Regions from separate parts of the Comamonas testosteroni genome, predicted to be linked through region 1. Evidence: predicted binding sites of a transcription regulator. Region 1 holds the regulator's gene; each other region holds the start of a gene.
The links. The regulator FNR, encoded in region 1, switches genes on or off when oxygen is low (the NO sensors DNR and NnrR bind a similar motif). The targets are predictions, from matches to a motif close to TTGATNNNNATCAA.

Region 1 (5,652 bases):
ACAGAGCACCTTGCCAGACTCCGCCACTCAGCGCGGCCACCAGCACTGCCGAATACAGCAAGCCGCAAGGCATCAGGGCCCAGGCAAAGCCCGCGGCCAGACTCCCTCCTGGGGCGACGACCCAGGGCTGGACCCTGGTCCAGACAGAACGCCCCGCCTGCTCCAGCCACACCGGTTGTCGCGCCTGCACCACCATGGCCAGACCCCAGGCCATGACCGCGACATGCATCAGCGTCCACAGCTTCTGCAAGGCCGTTGTCTGGCTGGTCAGCCAGGCCAGACTCTCCATGGCCACGGCAGCCACTCCGCCCAGCAGGGCATAACCAGCAATGCGTCCCAGATGAAACAGACTGGTACGCAGCCATTGGCGTTTTTGCAGGCCGTGCAAGGCGATGACCTGGCCGTCGCTGGTAGGCCTTGCACCCGTCACAACGCTGCAGGGTGCAGCGCACATCACAAGACAATGGGGCCCACCCACGAGCCCCATGATCAAAGCAGTCCAGACCAGCGAAAACAACATGCGCTAGATGATGCGCGAAAAGCGCGCGCGGTTTCGGTCGGCCTGCAAATATCGATCAAACAGCATGGCTACTCCGCGCACAAAAAACCAGCCCAGGCCCGTGACCTTGAAGCCCTCGTCGGATAGCTGAACCAGGCCATTGCGCTGCATTTCCGCCAGTGCTGCCAGCTCCCGAGCAAAGTACTCGCGGAAATTGATCAGCCAGGCCTGCTCCATCGGCTCATACAGGACGGAGCCCTGACACATGATGGCCATGATGATGGCTCTGCGCACCAGATCGTCACGCGAGAGCGCCAATCCGCGCTGCACGGGCAGCATGCCGCCATCAATGGCGTCGTAATACTCTTCCAGGGTCTTGACGTTCTGGCTGTAGGTGGCGCCCACCTTGCCGATGGCCGATACGCCCAACGCAATCAGGTCGCAATCGGGCTGGGTGCTGTAGCCCTGGAAATTGCGATGCAGGCGCCCCTGGCGCTTGGCGACGGCCAGAGAGTCGTCGGGCAGCGCAAAGTGATCCATGCCCACATAGACATAGCCGCCATTCATGAAGGCATCAATTGCGCCGGAGAGCATGTTCAGCTTGTCCTGTCCCATGGGCAAGTCAGCGGATGCAATACGCCTTTGCGGCTTGAAGCGCTCAGGCAGATGCGCATAGGCATACAACGCAATGCGGTCGGGACGCAGCTCATTGACCTGGGCCAGCGTTCGCGCAAAAGACTCGGTTGTCTGCTTGGGCAGACCGTAGATCAGGTCCACATTGATGGAGACAAAGCCCAGACGGCGGGCCTCGGCCACCAACTCAAAGACTTGCTCGGCGGGCTGCTCCCGGTGCACCGCTTTCTGCACTGCGGGATCAAAATCCTGCACGCCAAAGCTCAGGCGATTGAAGCCCATGTCCTTGAGTGCCTTCAACCTCTCGTTGCTGACCGTGCGCGGATCGACCTCGATGGAATACTCGCCGGCTGGATCGAGCTTGAAATGCTCACGCATCAGAAGCATCAGCTGCCGCAGCTCGGCATCGCTGAAGAAGGTCGGCGTGCCGCCTCCCAGATGCAGCTGGCTTACCAACTGGCCTTTACCGCAATGCTCGGTATGCATGGCCAGTTCACGGCTCAGATAATCCAGATACTCGGCAGCCTTCTCATGATGCTTGGTCACGATCTTGTTGCAGGCGCAGTAATAGCAAAGCGACTCGCAAAACGGCACATGCACATAAACGGACAGGGGCAAGGCACGTGAGCCCGAATGCGTCTTGCGCTGTTTCAATGCCAGGATATAGTCATCTGCACCAAAAGCCTCAACAAAACGGTCGGCTGTTGGGAATGATGTGTAGCGTGGGCCGGGGATATCAAAGCGGCTCAGCAACTCAGGCGTGACTGCGGTCATAACTGGGAGTTAGGGTGCGCCCACACTCTGTATAGAGCAGATTTCAATGGAAATCAGATCCTGAAAATCATGCCCGAAATAGGCAAAAGCGCATGTTTTTGAACGAATACGGGCAATGTGCCCCAAGGCAATCACCCTGTCCTTGATGAAAATCAAGAGACATCAAGGCGAGTGCTGCGACAATTTGATCCATCTCATCTTCAACCACGAGGTCAACGACCGGCGCGACTCTCCACTCTGTGTCTGTCTGCGCCGTTGCTAAAAGCCCATGAATCTTCAGACCATCAAAGCATCCTGCTCCAACTGCAATCTGCGTGAACTGTGCATGCCCATGGGCCTGGACGATGAACAAATGGAGCGTATTGACGAGATTGTGGCCACGCGCCGCAAGGTCAAGCGCGGCGGGCTGCTATTTCGCAATGGAGAAGAGTTCACCTCGCTGTACGCCATTCGCACCGGCTTCTTCAAGACCAGCGTGGCCACTGAAGACGGACGCGACCAGGTCACAGGCTTTCAGATGGCCGGCGAGATCATTGGCCTGGACGGCATCGTCAACGACCACCACACCTGCGATGCCGTGGCCCTGGAAGATGCCGAAGTCTGCATCATGCCTTTCGACAAGCTCGAGCAGCTCTCGCGCGAAGTCACGGCGCTGCAAAATCATGTGCACAAGGTCATGAGCCGCGAAATCGTGCGCGAGCATGGCGTAATGCTGCTGCTGGGCAGCATGCGCGCCGAAGAGCGTCTGGCAGCCTTTGTGCTGAACCTGGTGCAGCGTCTGTCGGCACGCGGCTTTTCGAAGTCGGAGTTGGTGCTGCGCATGACGCGTGAAGAAATCGGCAGCTATCTGGGCCTCAAGCTGGAGACCGTGAGCCGCACCTTCTCCAAGTTCGCCGAGGAAGGCATCATCGAAGTCAGACAGCGCCATCTGCGCATTCTGGATACCGATGCGCTCAAGCGCATCGTCAACAGCCAGCAATGCCAGGGCTAAGTTCAGACAGCGGGCTTTTTTGATGGCAGCGAATGCCTGCCAGAAGCTTCCCGCCGCCGAGGCCGCCGGCACAGAGAGCGACCAAGCACCATCCGGGGCCGCCACCGGCCCCGAAACTGCGGCCCTGTGCGCAGCGCTTCACTCGACCAGGGGCTCCGAGACTATGCCCTGGTTCAGATCGCTGGCCGAACGCCCCAACATGACAGTCATCAGTCCGCTGGCCACGGCGACCGCCCAGAAGGCAAAAAAGGCCAGGGTGTAAATGGCATTGCGCGACCATTCCAGAGGCGAGCCCAGCCAGTGCATGTCCAGCGGGTCCACAAAGGCAAATACCACCATTTCCATGATTGCCGCGGCCAGAAAAGCCGGCCAGACAATCCACATCCAGCGTCGAGCATCCATCGCGATTCTCCTTGGCCTGTGGTTTTGAACCCATTTTGCACAATTGCCATGACCTTCCCTGCCATACCAAGGGCATGCACTCAGATAGGAAACCCTGAACCGCTATTATTTAAAGAGCTTCCAGTGCATTCTTTGTATTGACTTAAGGTCAATATCTATCTGAAATAAGCTTTGATAAAGCGCTATGCGCTCCTGATATTGAACCCGCCCGGCCATCCTTTGCCGGTTTTTGAGCACTGCAGACAACCGTCCGACTCTGCGGTCGACCAAGACATAGAGCTCCGCCACGACCGGCCGTGCTCCAGAAAAGTCTGCAACCATAGGCGTAAAAAAAGGCCGCGGAAGCGGCCTTGAGGATGATGCGTTGAAATCGCAGTCAGCGATCCAGCGGATGATCCTTGGCTGGCGTCGCGGCATGGTTGCGCCCCGTCACTGCCGGCGCCAGGCTTTTTTCACTTTCGCTCAGGCGCTGGTTGATTTCCATGCCATGGCGGTAGTAGTCAGGGTCAATCACGGGATCGGGCCTGCTCATTGCGATGTATGCGGTGACAAAGCCGGCAATCACCACGATCACCGGGCCGGCGATGATGAGCCAGACATGGGCAAACTTCCACCAGGGCTTGCCGTCCTCAGGGTGGATGATCTTGGCCGTTTGCGAGACCTTGGCTTGTGCTGCCAACATGATGAAACCTCTTTCCAAAATTCTGACCACCCAGGCACGCATGGCAGGGTGGCATCAATTGTTGCCGATTGGCGGTGCCCTTGTCCGGCCTCCGTGATGGCTCATGAAGACCGGCAAGACTTGGCATTAACGCGGCACCAGGAACACCGTCTTTTCGGAAATACGCCCTGCTCCGGCAGTCACTGCATCCACATTGAAGTGTACGGGGTGCGAGCCGGGAGTGGCTGAGCCATACGGAATCTGCAGCCGCACCGCAATGCCACGTGTCTCTGCAGGGCCAACGCTCACTTCCTGATCGGATGCGACCTCCAGATTCTCCAGGCCCTCGGCGCTGATACGGTAGCGCTGCTCGGACTCGGTGGCGTTCATGATCTGCAGACGGTAGACGTTCTCCAGCTTGCCGCCCGCCACGATGCGCGAAAGCGCGGCACGGTCGCGAATCACGTCGACCTTGAGCGGCTCGCGCAGCACCAGACTGGCGATCATGGCGGCGCTGAGGGCTACCAGCACGGCCGAGTAGATCAGCACGCGCGGACGGAAAATGCGGCGAATCACCTGCACCTGCTTCCAGGCCTTGGCCACGGCATTCTGAGTGGTCAACCGGATCAGGCCACGCGGATACTCCATCTTGTCCATCACGGAGTTGCAGGCATCGATGCACAGACCGCAGCCGATGCACTCATACTGCAGCCCCTTGCGGATGTCGATGCCCACAGGGCAGACCTGAACGCAAAGCTTGCAATCTATGCAGTCCCCCAGGCCTTGTGCCTTGTAGTCAACGTCTTTCTTGCGCGGGCCGCGCGCTTCACCACGCTGGGCGTCGTAGCTGACGATCATGGTGTCCTTGTCGAACATGGCGCTCTGGAAGCGTGCATAGGGGCACATGTACTTGCAGACCTGCTCGCGCATATAGCCGGCATTGCCGTAGGTTGCGAACCCGTAGAACGCCACCCAGAAAATCTGCCAGCCGCCCTGGAAGGCCATCAGCTCCACACCCAGTTCACGGATGGGCACGAAGTAGCCGACAAAGGTGAAGCCTGTCCAAAGAGACAGAACGATCCAGAGAAACTGCTTGAGCGACTTCTTCCAGATTTTCTCGAAGGTCCAACCATGCTTGTCGATACGCATGCGGGCACTGCGATCGCCTTCGACCTTGCTCTCGATCCACATGAAGATCTCGGTGTAGACCGTCTGCGGACAGGAGAAGCCACACCACAGACGCCCGGCCACGGCGGTAAACAGGAACAGCCCCAGCGCGCTGATGATCAGCAGCCCCGTCAGATAGATGAAGTCCTGCGGATACAGCACCAGTCCGAACAGATAGAAGCGCCGCGCCCCGAGGTCGAACAGCACCATCTGGCGCTCACCCCACTGCAGCCAGGGCAGACCGTAGAAGACGATCTGGGTCAGGAACACCATGATCCAGCGCCAGCGCGAGAAGACGCCGCTGATGGCGCGCGAGTACACCTTCTGTTCGGAGGCGAACATGGGCATATATTCCTGACCGCCGTCCACAGGCTCAGCCGTGATCGGAATGACTTTGCGAGGTTTCTCCGGATCGCAGGGCATCGCAGTTCCTTAATATTTTTGTAATTACTGAAAATTCAAATGCGAAAAAGGCGGTGCCTCGGCACCGCCTTCATCACCCGTCTTACTTCCGGGCGCTTGCGT
Region 2 (5,652 bases), 360 kb from region 1:
CCCACGTGCCCTACAAAGGCTCCAACCCCGCGATGATGGATGCACTGGCCGGCAATGTGGATCTGCTGGTGTCCTCCGTACCCTCGGCCATAGCCCAGATCAAGGCCGGCAAGCTGCGCGCCATCGCCGTAACCTCCGCAAAGCGCTCGTCCTCGCTGCCGGACACCCCAACACTGGCCGAGTCCGGCCTCAAGGGCTTTGATGTGAGCACCTGGTACGGCCTGTTCATGCCCAAGGGCACACCCACAGCCATCGTGACCAAGGTCAATGTCGAAGTCAACAAGCTGCTGGCCGTGCCCGAGGTGCGCGAGGCCATTCTGACCCAGGGCGCCGAGCCCCAAGCCATGAGCGCAGCCAGCTTCGACAAGATGTTCCAGGCCGACTTCAGGCAGTCCAAGCAGGTCGTCGAGTCCTCGGGCGCCAAGATCGAGTGACGCCAAAGGGCGCCGGAGCGCGGATTCCAGCACGCGCTCCTACAACGCCCGGCTGCGGATCGGACTGATCTGCATCAAAGCGGCATATGACAAGCTCGTGAATACTTCTTCGGAAATCCTCAAATTTCTGGAGAACACAATGGCATTGCTGGTCTGGGTCCCCGAGCTGGACACCGGGATTGCGGAGATCGACCGGCAGCACCGCCGCATCGTCGACTACATCAACCGGCTCTACGAGCTGCGAAGTTCGCCCGACCGAGAGGGCCTGGGGGATGTCATCGGCGAGATGATCGACTACACCGTCTCGCATTTCGTCTTCGAGGAAAGCCTGATCGAAAGCGCTGGCTACATGTTCGCCGGGCCGCACAAAAAAGTGCACGAGCTGTTCACGCGCCGCGTGATCGAGATGCAGACCCGCTTTGATGCGGGCGAGGATGTGGCTGCCGAATTGCACGGCATGCTCTCGCGCTGGCTGTTCAACCACATCCGCAACGAAGACCATGGCTATGTGGATTCGGCCAAGGTCTATATACGCATGATGTCCAAAGAAAGCGGACACGCGGCAGAAAAAGAACGGCTCAAAACGGAAGTGCTGCAGGAGCTGGAATTGCAGCGCAAGAAAAAGGGCTGGCTGGCCCGGCTGCTCAATCGCTGAGCACTCTGATTCACCAGCAAAACGGCTCCTTGGGGAGCCGTTGCTTCGTGGGCAGCCGCCTTGCGCTTACTCGCGCACAACAAGAACCGGGATTTTGACTGCGCCCAGCACGCGTTGCGTGACGCTGCCCAGCATCAGCTTCTCAAGGCCGCGACGCCCCTGCGAGCCCATGACGACAAGGTCTGCGCCCACGCTTTCCATGGTGCGCACAATGCCTTCATGCACTGCATGACCCTCACCCACCAGGGTCTTCACGGGCACGCCTGCCTCATCCATGATGGCCTTGACCGCATCCAGGGCGGTGTTGGCCTCGGCGGTGGCCGCACTCAGATACTGTGACTGGCCATAGGCAAAGTCGGCGCCCACGCCGGTAAAAGGATAGGGATCGACCACATACACCGCCGTCACGGCGCAGCCGAAGACCTTGGAGAGCTCGGCGGCCTTGCGTGCCGCCAGCATGGATGGCTTGGAGCCGTCGACCGGAACCAGAATGTGATTGAACATGGACATATGTTTCCCCTTTCAGGTTGCAGGCGACAAGGACCTCAAGCCAGAGGCCCGGGGCAGATGCCGCTCTTGAGATAGCGAGAGTCTGCCTTCATCATGCCTCAGCGTGTTGACATGAATCAACCCTGAAGTTCACACCGACCGAGGTCTGGCTCAGATGCAGACATGGGCCGCCTGGTATTCGTAGCATTTGTCCAGCAGTCTGTCGGACTTGTCGGTAATCGTGATGCGAGAGCCGTCCGGGCGCAACAGGGAGACATTCTTGAAGGCTGGCTCATGGGGTTTGCTTGGCGCATCGCGGCGCACGGTCCATTCCTCCTGGACGATGCCGTCCGGCATGTCCAGCATCACGACGATCTGCTCGGTATCGTCCGACAGTCGAATGCACTTGGCATCATTGAACTCGACCACAGTCCCGGCCGGCGCGGCCAGGCCATATGGACATTCCTCCACGCCGTGAATCGGCACCGAGGCATCGCCAAGGGTAATCTCGAGACCATTGCGAAAGTAGATCGTGGGCTCCTTGATGTAGGCCGCCTGCGCAGGGCGGTCTTGCGAAGGCTTGCAGGCCGCTACTGTGACAAGAGCTGTCAGTACTGAAATGCCAAGGACGTAAAAGCGATTCATATAGAAAACCACGCCCCGCAGGGCGTGGTGTCGGCCAGTTGATCTGGCTTGCTGGATGCAGGGAAGACTTGAAGAGGCGAAAGCTTCGTCGCGACGAGCCTGCATCATGCAGTGTTGAGGCCGTCACTTTGACGTATTGAGAATGTTACAGTTTTGCTCAAATTTTTCGAACAAAGCCGTCCGTCTCAATCAAGCGGCCTGGCCCTGCTGCTCCTGGAGCTCGGCGCCCTGGAAGCTGCCACGACGATAGGTCAGCACCAGCGTATCGCGCACGCCGCCGTGCTCGACGGGTTGAATCGGCGTGGTTTCATGAATCATCCGTGCATCGTCGAGCAGCATCACGGACCATGGCTCGGTCAACGTGAAACGCTGGCCGTTGGGACCGGTCGCCTCGAACACGCGAGTCTCGCCTCCTTTGACGCCCTTGCGCCCCACCAGCAGCACGGCGACCAGATCGACGCCATCGCGGTGCGCGCCTTCGGGCGTGGGCCGGCCAATGCCGTCCGTGGTGTCGATGCGGAACTGGTGCGCCTCGACAAACCAGCGCTCATGCAGCTCGTCGGTGCAGAACACCTGATCGGCCAGCTGTCCCAGAGCGTTGATCATCGCCAGCCAGGCCATGCTGGTGGTGGTGCTGTCGAGCATGGGCTCGAACATGCGCTGCATGCCCCCATGCAGAGCGTTGTACTCCACGGGCTGCCAGTGAGCGCGGTGGGGCACCTGCTGCACCTGATCGCCTTCGCTGACAAAACAGGAATGGCGGCGGCGGCGATAGCGGCCGCCATCCTTGAGGAAAGCATCGGGCGGCAAACCCTGCCAGTCCGCATCCATGGCATGCAGATCGCTCACGCTCAGGCCCATCCACTGGGCAAAGTCCTCGGGCTGCAGCACGGCATAGCCACGCGTGCGCAAGGACTGGGCTGCCTCGGCAGCGGCAATATAGGGAGGGGAAAACATGATGTGCGCCATAAGGTCGGCAAGCTTACTCCTCGCAGGCCCTGCCGGCTTGTGGCTCGGCATCAAAATTTACGCAAGGCAGCATCAACCAAATTGCATGGATGAAAAAAATGCCTGCATCGCATATAGCGATGCAGGCAGACAGCCTGGCGCCAAGATCAGAGGCCAGGCATTCATCACGGCAGTGACGAGAGCAATCAGTTCTCCGGCTTACACCAGGGGCAGGCCCACATAGTTCTCCGCCAGCGAGGTCGAGCCGGCCTCGGAGTTGACGATGTAGTCCAGCTCCGCTTCCTGCACCTTGGTGTTGAACTCGCCCTCGCCAGGGAAGTTGTGCAGCATGGAGGTCATCCACCAGGAGAAGCGCTCGGCCTTCCAGACGCGGCGCAGGCACTGCTCGGAGTAGCGGTCGATACCGGCCTCGGACTGCTCCTTGTAGTACTCGACAAAGGCTTGCGACAGATAGCCCACGTCGGAAGCCGCCAGGTTCAGGCCCTTGGCGCCTGTAGGAGGCACGATGTGGGCGGCGTCTCCGGCCAGGAACATGCGGCCGAAGCGCATGGGCTCGGTCACAAAGCTGCGCAGGGGCGCAATGCTTTTTTCCAGCGAAGGACCAGTCACCAGATTGGCGCGGGCTTCGGGGTCCAGGCGCTTCTTGAGCTCTTCCCAGAACGCCTCGTCGCTCCAGTCCTCCACCTTGTCGGTCAGCGGCACCTGCAGATAGTAGCGGCTGCGCGTGGCGCTGCGCTGACTGCAAAGGGCAAAGCCGCGCTCGGTGTTGGCGTAGATCAGCTCATGCGACACGGGCGGCGTATCGGAGAGCAGGCCCAGCCAGCCGAAGGGATAGACCTTCTCGAAGGTCTTGATCTTGTCCTGAGGAGCGCTGGCACGGCAGATGCCGTGAAAGCCGTCGCAGCCGGCGATGAAGTCGCACTCTATCTCGTGCAACTGGCCGTCTTTTTCGTAACGCACCTTGGGCTTGTCGCTCTCGAAGTCCACGGGCTGCACATTGCTGGCCTCGTAGACCGTGGTCAGCCCCTCCTGGGCGCGCACTTCCATCAGATCGCGGGTGACTTCGGTCTGGCCGTAGACCATCACGCGCTTGCCGCCGGTCAGGTCATGCAGATTGATGCGGTGACGCTTGCCCTTGAACAGCAGCTCGATGCCGTCATGAGGCAGTCCTTCCTCATTCATGCGCTTGTCGGCACCCGCCTGCTTGAGCAGATCCACAGCCACCTGCTCCAGCACGCCGGCGCGGATGCGGCCCAGCACATAGTCGGCGCTGCGCTGCTCGATGATGATGTTGTCGATGCCCGCCTTGTAGAGCAGCTGCCCCAGCAGCAGACCCGAGGGACCGGCACCAATGATGGCGACTTGTGTACGCATGATTGTGACTCCTTGTTATGGCTCAAAAACCTGTCAATCGGCGAGCGTGACGACGCCGGTTGCGCTACGGAGCAAGACTAAGTTTTGTGCTGCATCAAAACAAAGGCGAGCAGCGTTGTTTGCGCGATAATCGCACAATGAGAACGATGATCGCGCAAAACAAGAACGACGGCCCCCTCCATGAATGACCCCGCTTCCCCCTCCATCGCCCCGGCAGACTTCATTGCCGGCCTGGCCAAGGGCCTGGCCGTACTCGAGAGCTTCGACACCGAGCGCCAGCGTCTGAATGCCACCATGGCGGCCGAGCGCGCAGGTATCACCCGCGCCGCAGCCAGGCGCCACCTGCTCACGCTGGCCTATCTCGGCTATCTGGAAACCGATGGCAGCTATTTCTGGCTGGCTCCCAAGGTACTGCGCCTGTCGGGCAGCTATCTGGCCTCGGCCCGGCTGCCGCGCATCGTGCAACCCGTGCTGCACAGACTGGCAGCACAGACCGGGCTGTCCTACTCCTGCGTGGTGCGCGAGGGCCGTGAAGTCGTCATCGTCGCGCGCAGCGCCGTTCATGAAAAAGGCGAGCGGCTGATGGCCCATGGACTGCACCTGGGCACGCGTCTGCCGGCACACGCCACGTCCACTGGCCGGGTGCTGCTGGCCTCGCTCTCAAGCTCGGAGCTCGACGACTGGCTTGCCACCTATGACCTGCCCAAGCTCACCGCACACACGGTGTCCGATGGTGCAGCGCTAAAGGGCTTGCTCGACGAGGTGCGCCGTCTCGACTACTGCATGGCGCTAGAAGAGCATGAACTGGCCATTCAGGCCGTGGCCGTGCCGCTGCGCAATATGCAGGGGCGCACGGTGGCAGCGCTGAATGTGGTGACATCGGCCAAGCGCATGAGCCCTCAAACCATGCAGCAGGAAATACTGCCACTGCTGCAGGAGGCCGCGAGAACCTTGCGCCCCCAACTTTGAAGCTATCAATTCAGAAGCTTATTGCGCTTGTCTTTTATTGACTTCAGGTACAAATAAATCTGAAATCCTTACTCAAAAAGCGTAACCAGCTCCCCTAACAGGAGCATGAATCCGCAG
Region 3 (5,652 bases), 890 kb from region 1:
AATATGCCGTGAGCATAGCTGCCTAGTGCCCGCTATGGGTCGATTGCTGGCCGACACGAACGACAGCAACGGGTCGAACAGAGACAGTAGCTCTCGGCCACAAACAGTCCACGTGCTTCCAGCAGAATATGCTCTCGCCTTTGGAATGCCAGAAATTGGAGACAGCAGAGAGAGCCGCCCTACCGCCCTAGCACTATGAATCAGATATCTATCCGACCAATGAGCATTGGGGACTACGACAGCGTCACCGCAATGATGAAGAAAACAGACGGGGTTACTTTTCGGGATGCAGATTCACGGGAAGCGACTCAGCGCTACCTGTTGCGCAACCCTGGTTTGAGCTTTGTTGCGTTAGAAGGCGAGCATATCGTCGGATGCATCATGTCAGGCCACGATGGTCGTCGCGGCTACTTGCAGCGCCTCGTAGCCCTGCCTACACACCGAAAACGCGGCATTGCTTCAGGGCTGCCTGGATGGACTTGAAAGACTCGGCATTCATAAGAGTCACATTGATGTTCTCCAAGAGAACCATGCTGCCCACGCTTATTGGGAAGGCAGAGGATGGAAGCTGAGGGCGGACATTCGCCGGTATTCTTTCGTGCGCTCTGGCAGTGATAACGCTTAGAGGCAAGCAGCAGACATCCTCGAACGTCTGCAATGGCTCTATTCACAGCCAACGACTTGCAGGTACTGAACGCGTGTTTCACAAGCTCTCATGCCAACCATTCTTCGCGCTATTGCATCGCTGGCCGTTCTGCTTTTTTCATCCCTGGGCTTTGCCCAGACGTTGAGTTTGACCTTTGATGATGGACTGAACCCCGACAAGCAGATCCAGGCGCAGGTTTGGAATCAGCAGATCATTACCAGCCTCAAAGACTCTGGCATCACAGCGATGGTATTCCCCTCGCTCATTCGCATGGGCGGTGATCGAGGAATGGGGCTCGTCATGGATTGGGCCAAGGCAGGTCATGCGGTAGGCAACCATACGGCGACACACCGCAGTCTTGCATCCACAGAGATGACATTGAACGAGTTCATTGCGGATGTGAAAAAGGCCGATGCAGCTCTGCGTCACATTCCGACTTGGGTGCCGATGCTTCGTTTTCCTTACCTGAAAGAAGGTGATACGCTGGAAAAGCGTGACGGTATCCGGTCCTGGATGAAATCAAATGGATATAGACCGGCTCCAGTCTCCATTGATGCCAGCGATTGGTACTACAACAAGATCTATTCCTCGCTGCTACGAGCTGGTTCACACGACAAGGCTGTCCGGGTCAAGTTGGCCTACATTGAACCACTTGCTTGACCGGGCTACTTACTATGAAGGCCTGGCCAGGCAGGTACTTGGTCGAAGCCCTGCGCATGTGATGCTGCTGCACACCAATGAGATCAATGCGGCAACCATGCCTGAATCGTTTCGGCCTTTCGCAAGCAAGGCTGGACGTTCGTACCAGCAACAACCGCCTTCAAAGATCCTGTCTACTCTTCGCAGCCTGACATATTGCCTGCTGGCGAAAGCGTCGTATGGGCAAGCGCGAAAGCGCGCGGCATTTCTGGCCTGCGCTATCCCGCCGAGGACTCGGTCTATGAAGAACCCAAGCTCCGCCTGGAGTCACTAGTACCTTAGCAGTCCTCTTAGGGGCGTTCAGAGACGGCCGCCCGCCGGCCAGAAGCAGTTGTCAGGATTGTTCGCTGGTGCGGCCGCTCACCGGAACACGCCAATCGCTTCCACGAGATTTTTCACCTGCCATTGCAGGCTGCTCGACGCCTGCGTCCCCTGGGTCACCAGCTGCGCGTTCTGCTGCGTCAGATAGTCCATGTCCGCCACCGACTTCCCGACCTGGCTGATCTCCTCGCTTTGTTCGCGCGTGGCCTTGCTGATCTCGGCAATGAAGTCCGCCACGCTGCGCGCCTGAGAGACGATATCCCCGATATTGCTCCCCGCATCGCTGACCACCAGAGAGCCCGCCTCGACGGTGGCCGTGCTGGCCTGAATCAGCGCCTTGATCTCCTTGGCGGCATCGGCGCTGCGCTGCGCCAGGGCCCGCACCTCACCGGCAACCACGGCAAACCCCCTGCCATGCTCGCCTGCGCGGGCGGCCTCCACGGCCGCATTCAGCGCCAGCAAGTTGGTTTGAAAGGCAATGCTGTCAATCACGCCGACGATGTCGGCAATGCGGCGGGAGTTGGCCGTAATCGACTCCATGGTGGAGACGATCTGATCCATGGACTGGCCCCCGCGCAAGGCCGCCGCGCTGGCTTCGCTGGCCAGCACACCGGCTTTTTGGGCTGTATCGGCGCTGGACTGAACCCGGGCCGTGATCTGCTCCATGGAGGCCGAGGTCTGGGCCACATTCACCGCCAACTGCTCCGTCTGCCCGTGCAGATAGCTGTTGCCCTGCTCGATCTCGTTACAGGCCTGCTGAACATTGAGCGCCTGCTGATTCACATCGTCCACCAGCCAGCGGAACATGAGACCGATCTGGTTGACCGTGCGCAGCGTGGTGCCGATTTCATCCGTGCGCTGCAGGTATTGCGTCTGCCGGTTGTTGCCGGTGGCCACGTTCAGCGACTGACGCTTGAGCAGCTCCAGCGGCGTGGCGAACTGGCTCTCGAGCAATAGCGTCATCACCATCAGGGCCACCGTCATGAAGGCCGCCATCGACAGGAACTGCATCTGGCTTTGAGCCAGCAGCCAGGCCCCAAGCACCAGAGCGCCCCACAAGGCCAGCGAGTTCAGGCGAATGCGCCGGCGCACCCCCATGTGCCGCCAGATCGACAGCAGCTTCCCCAGCCCCTTCTGGGAGACTATGCCTTTGTGCAGCTCGGGAGCTGAACCGCCCTTGTCGTGCATGGACTCATACAGCTTTTGCGCCGCCTCGACCTCTTTGCGCTCGGGCTGGGTGCGCACCGACATATAGCCCTTGGCCTTGTCATTGCGGATGATGGGAATGGCATTGGCCCGAACCCAGTAGTGGTCCCCGTTCTTGCGCCGGTTCTTGACCAGTGCGCTCCAGGGCTCGCCGCTTTTGAGCGTGGCCCACATGTCGGCAAAAGCGGCCGGGGGCATGTCCGGGTGGCGCACCAGATTGTGCGTCTGCCCGAGGATCTCTTGCGGCTCGAAGCCGCTGACCTCCATGAACGCCTGATTGGCATATTTGATGTAGCTCTCCGTGTCCGTGGTGGACATCAGAGTTGCATGCTCATCAAAGCTGTACTCCCGCTGTGTCACTGGTGCGTTCACTCTCATATGTGCCTTCTGTGGTCAATGGCCTGACAAAACGAGATACCGCCCAGATTGAGTGAAGCCGGCACGCCTTGGGCACCCGTGCGATCGCTCCTTGAGCGCTTGCTTGTATCAAGTGCTTACATATTCCTTGACTGGTCTCAATTTTTGAATAGAGATCAGATCTGATGTATCTACCTAGCATCTAATCAGATCTGATTCATCAAATCACCTTGATGGCTCTGAATTAATTTGATACAAGTCAATTTACAAATTCTGGATTCTTCTTGTTCGGCAACCAGGAGAGGCTCATGGATGCAATGGTCAGCACCAGCTACAGCATGGAATTGGTTGTACTGTCGTACGCGATTTCAATGATTGGCGCCTTCATTGCGCTGATCTCCGCCAGGCGACTTGAGCCGGAGATTGATGACCGTCAGAGCTATCTGATGAGCCTTGGCAGCACAGGGATTGCCCTGGGCGGCATTGGCGTATGGTCGATGCATTTCATTGCCATGCTTGCGCTGCGCATGGACCTTGGGACCGGCTACTCGGTATGGGAGACAGGCGTGTCGCTCATTGCCGCGGTGGCAATCTCGGCTCTGGCTTTTCATATCGTGGCTCGCAACCCGCGCAGCATTGGTCGTTTGTTGCTGGCCGGATCCATGCTCGGGCTGGGCGCCGTTGTCATGCACTACCTAGGCATGTATGGCATGCGTTTTGGAGGCCACCTGGAGTGGGACTATGAGCGAATCGCCATGTCGGTGCTTATTGCTCTGGTGGCTGCAACTGCGGCGCTGTGGCTGGCATTTCATACCGCACAGACAAGCATGCGCCTGCTTGCAGCAGCGATCATGGCCCTTGCCGTTTGTGCCATGCACTACACGGGCATGAGTGCGGCCGAGTTCATTTGCACCACGGAAAATCGCCTTGCAATTCCTTCGGGAAGGTATGTGCTCAGCGCGCTTGGACTGCCGATGGTGGTGGCTGTACTGGCCCTGGGCATGTCGATGGTTCTGCTGATGGACCTGGCGCTGGTATCTTTCCAAAAGAGCAGCACAAGAGCAGGCATCCCTCGCAAATGAATTGCGGCAGCAGACTCGTGCCCCTTTTTATGGAGCTTACTTCGCATTGCGCCACCATCAATCTCGACCTGTCTCGTTGGCGCATGTCGCTCGGTGACGAGCAAGCGGACCATTGATCACCACTCCAACTCTGTCTGCAAGGAATAGGTTTTCGGTACCTGGCTTGAGACGATCTCGATACCGGCACCAACCGCATCTATGCAGCGCTGAAAGCAAGAGGATACCTTGAAACACCTGCTCGGATGTTTTCTTTATCACAGTGAAATCGCCAGTGACGCCAGCACGAGCTGTGTCGCAGATATCACCAGAGTCTCACGTCGCTTCAATGAGGCTCATGGGATCACAGGAATCCTGATTTTTGACGGTCAGCGCTTCGTCCAATACATGGAGGGTCCTCAGCAGCAGGTGGTTGCACTGGCCCAAAAGATATCCCTGGACAATCGCCATACCAATTTCACTCCGCAGCACGAGGCAAGAGGTATAACAAGCCGCCTTTTCTCCGGTTGGACCATGGCTTACCTCTCGGTGGAAGATGCCGAGCCGTTGGCCCAAATGTGGGTTGTCGACGGAGATGCCGCAATGAGCTGCCTGCAGCAACTATTGCCAATGCTGGATGCTGCATAGCAGCTCCATTCAATCTCCTTGCTGCTGAAGCACTCTGATTTGCGCCGGTTCGAAGAGCGTGCCGAAACTGCCGCCTACAGGCCGGAAGCGGAATTTCAAACTGCTTTCATTCACTCCAGGCAAGACAGTTCTTCTTCGATACCCCTTTGCAGCTGACGCGGCGAAACGACTACCCCCTGCATTGTTGGCGTAGGGAATACGGCCGCAAGCATGCCGTCCTTTTCCATACCGGGAAGCCAACGACTCAGGAAATGGTGAACATCGATGCTTGCAGGGGAATTGCCAGCCCATTCGCCAACTGCACAAGCAATCGCGTAATCGGGATGTGGCCAAAAGGGGGCCACAGGATTTCCGTTGCGGTCCGAGGCTGTCACCCATCCACCCTCATTTCTCAGTCCCCACACCAATTGCCAGTCCGATACTCGGCCGATGAAATGTCGATAACGCTGATGACTGGCAAGTGCCGAAACCGCTTAGAGCTGCTGTCGATTCAGTGGATAAGACTTTTCCATGTGAGAACTGGAGCTGTATGAATGAGGCATTCTGTCACCAGGTTGGAGCCGAAGGGCCGGTCGCTCCAGCAATGATGAATTGGCGATAGCGCCGATGCACATGCCCGCTGTGGATCGAACAGTGGCAGCCGCAACCATGAACAGCCGGAAGCGGGCTGCCAGCAGATTTTCTTCTTGACCGCGTTGAGTCCTGATCCGCCTCCCC

Region 2: F0P97_RS12055 (universal stress protein) is a predicted target of FNR. The motif match lies at 1,706-1,719, and genes of this name have one in related genera.
Region 3: F0P97_RS14575 (PAS domain-containing methyl-accepting chemotaxis protein) is a predicted target of FNR. The motif match lies at 3,479-3,492, and genes of this name have one in related genera.

The regions. Positions count from the first base shown of each region.
Region 1 covers NZ_CP043568.1:2,293,119-2,298,770, reverse strand. The annotation lists gene F0P97_RS10495 (sulfite exporter TauE/SafE family protein) at 1-520, opposite strand, end outside; gene hemN (oxygen-independent coproporphyrinogen III oxidase) at 524-1,906, opposite strand; gene fnr (fumarate/nitrate reduction transcriptional regulator Fnr) at 2,175-2,897, shown strand; gene F0P97_RS10480 (hypothetical protein) at 3,036-3,299, opposite strand; gene F0P97_RS10475 (FixH family protein) at 3,676-3,981, opposite strand; gene ccoG (cytochrome c oxidase accessory protein CcoG) at 4,108-5,550, opposite strand; gene ccoP (cytochrome-c oxidase, cbb3-type subunit III) at 5,633-5,652, opposite strand, start outside.
Region 2 covers NZ_CP043568.1:2,656,598-2,662,249, reverse strand. The annotation lists gene F0P97_RS12065 (Bug family tripartite tricarboxylate transporter substrate binding protein) at 1-434, shown strand, start outside; gene F0P97_RS12060 (bacteriohemerythrin) at 574-1,089, shown strand; gene F0P97_RS12055 (universal stress protein) at 1,156-1,593, opposite strand; gene F0P97_RS12050 (hypothetical protein) at 1,750-2,223, opposite strand; gene F0P97_RS12045 (2OG-Fe dioxygenase family protein) at 2,413-3,192, opposite strand; gene pobA (4-hydroxybenzoate 3-monooxygenase) at 3,391-4,566, opposite strand; gene F0P97_RS12035 (IclR family transcriptional regulator domain-containing protein) at 4,747-5,535, shown strand.
Region 3 covers NZ_CP043568.1:3,180,399-3,186,050, forward strand. The annotation lists gene F0P97_RS14565 (GNAT family N-acetyltransferase) at 220-483, shown strand; gene F0P97_RS27625 (polysaccharide deacetylase family protein) at 716-1,306, shown strand; gene F0P97_RS14575 (PAS domain-containing methyl-accepting chemotaxis protein) at 1,706-3,250, opposite strand; gene F0P97_RS14580 (MHYT domain-containing protein) at 3,538-4,311, shown strand; gene F0P97_RS14585 (BLUF domain-containing protein) at 4,537-4,935, shown strand; gene F0P97_RS14590 (DUF2750 domain-containing protein) at 5,046-5,366, opposite strand.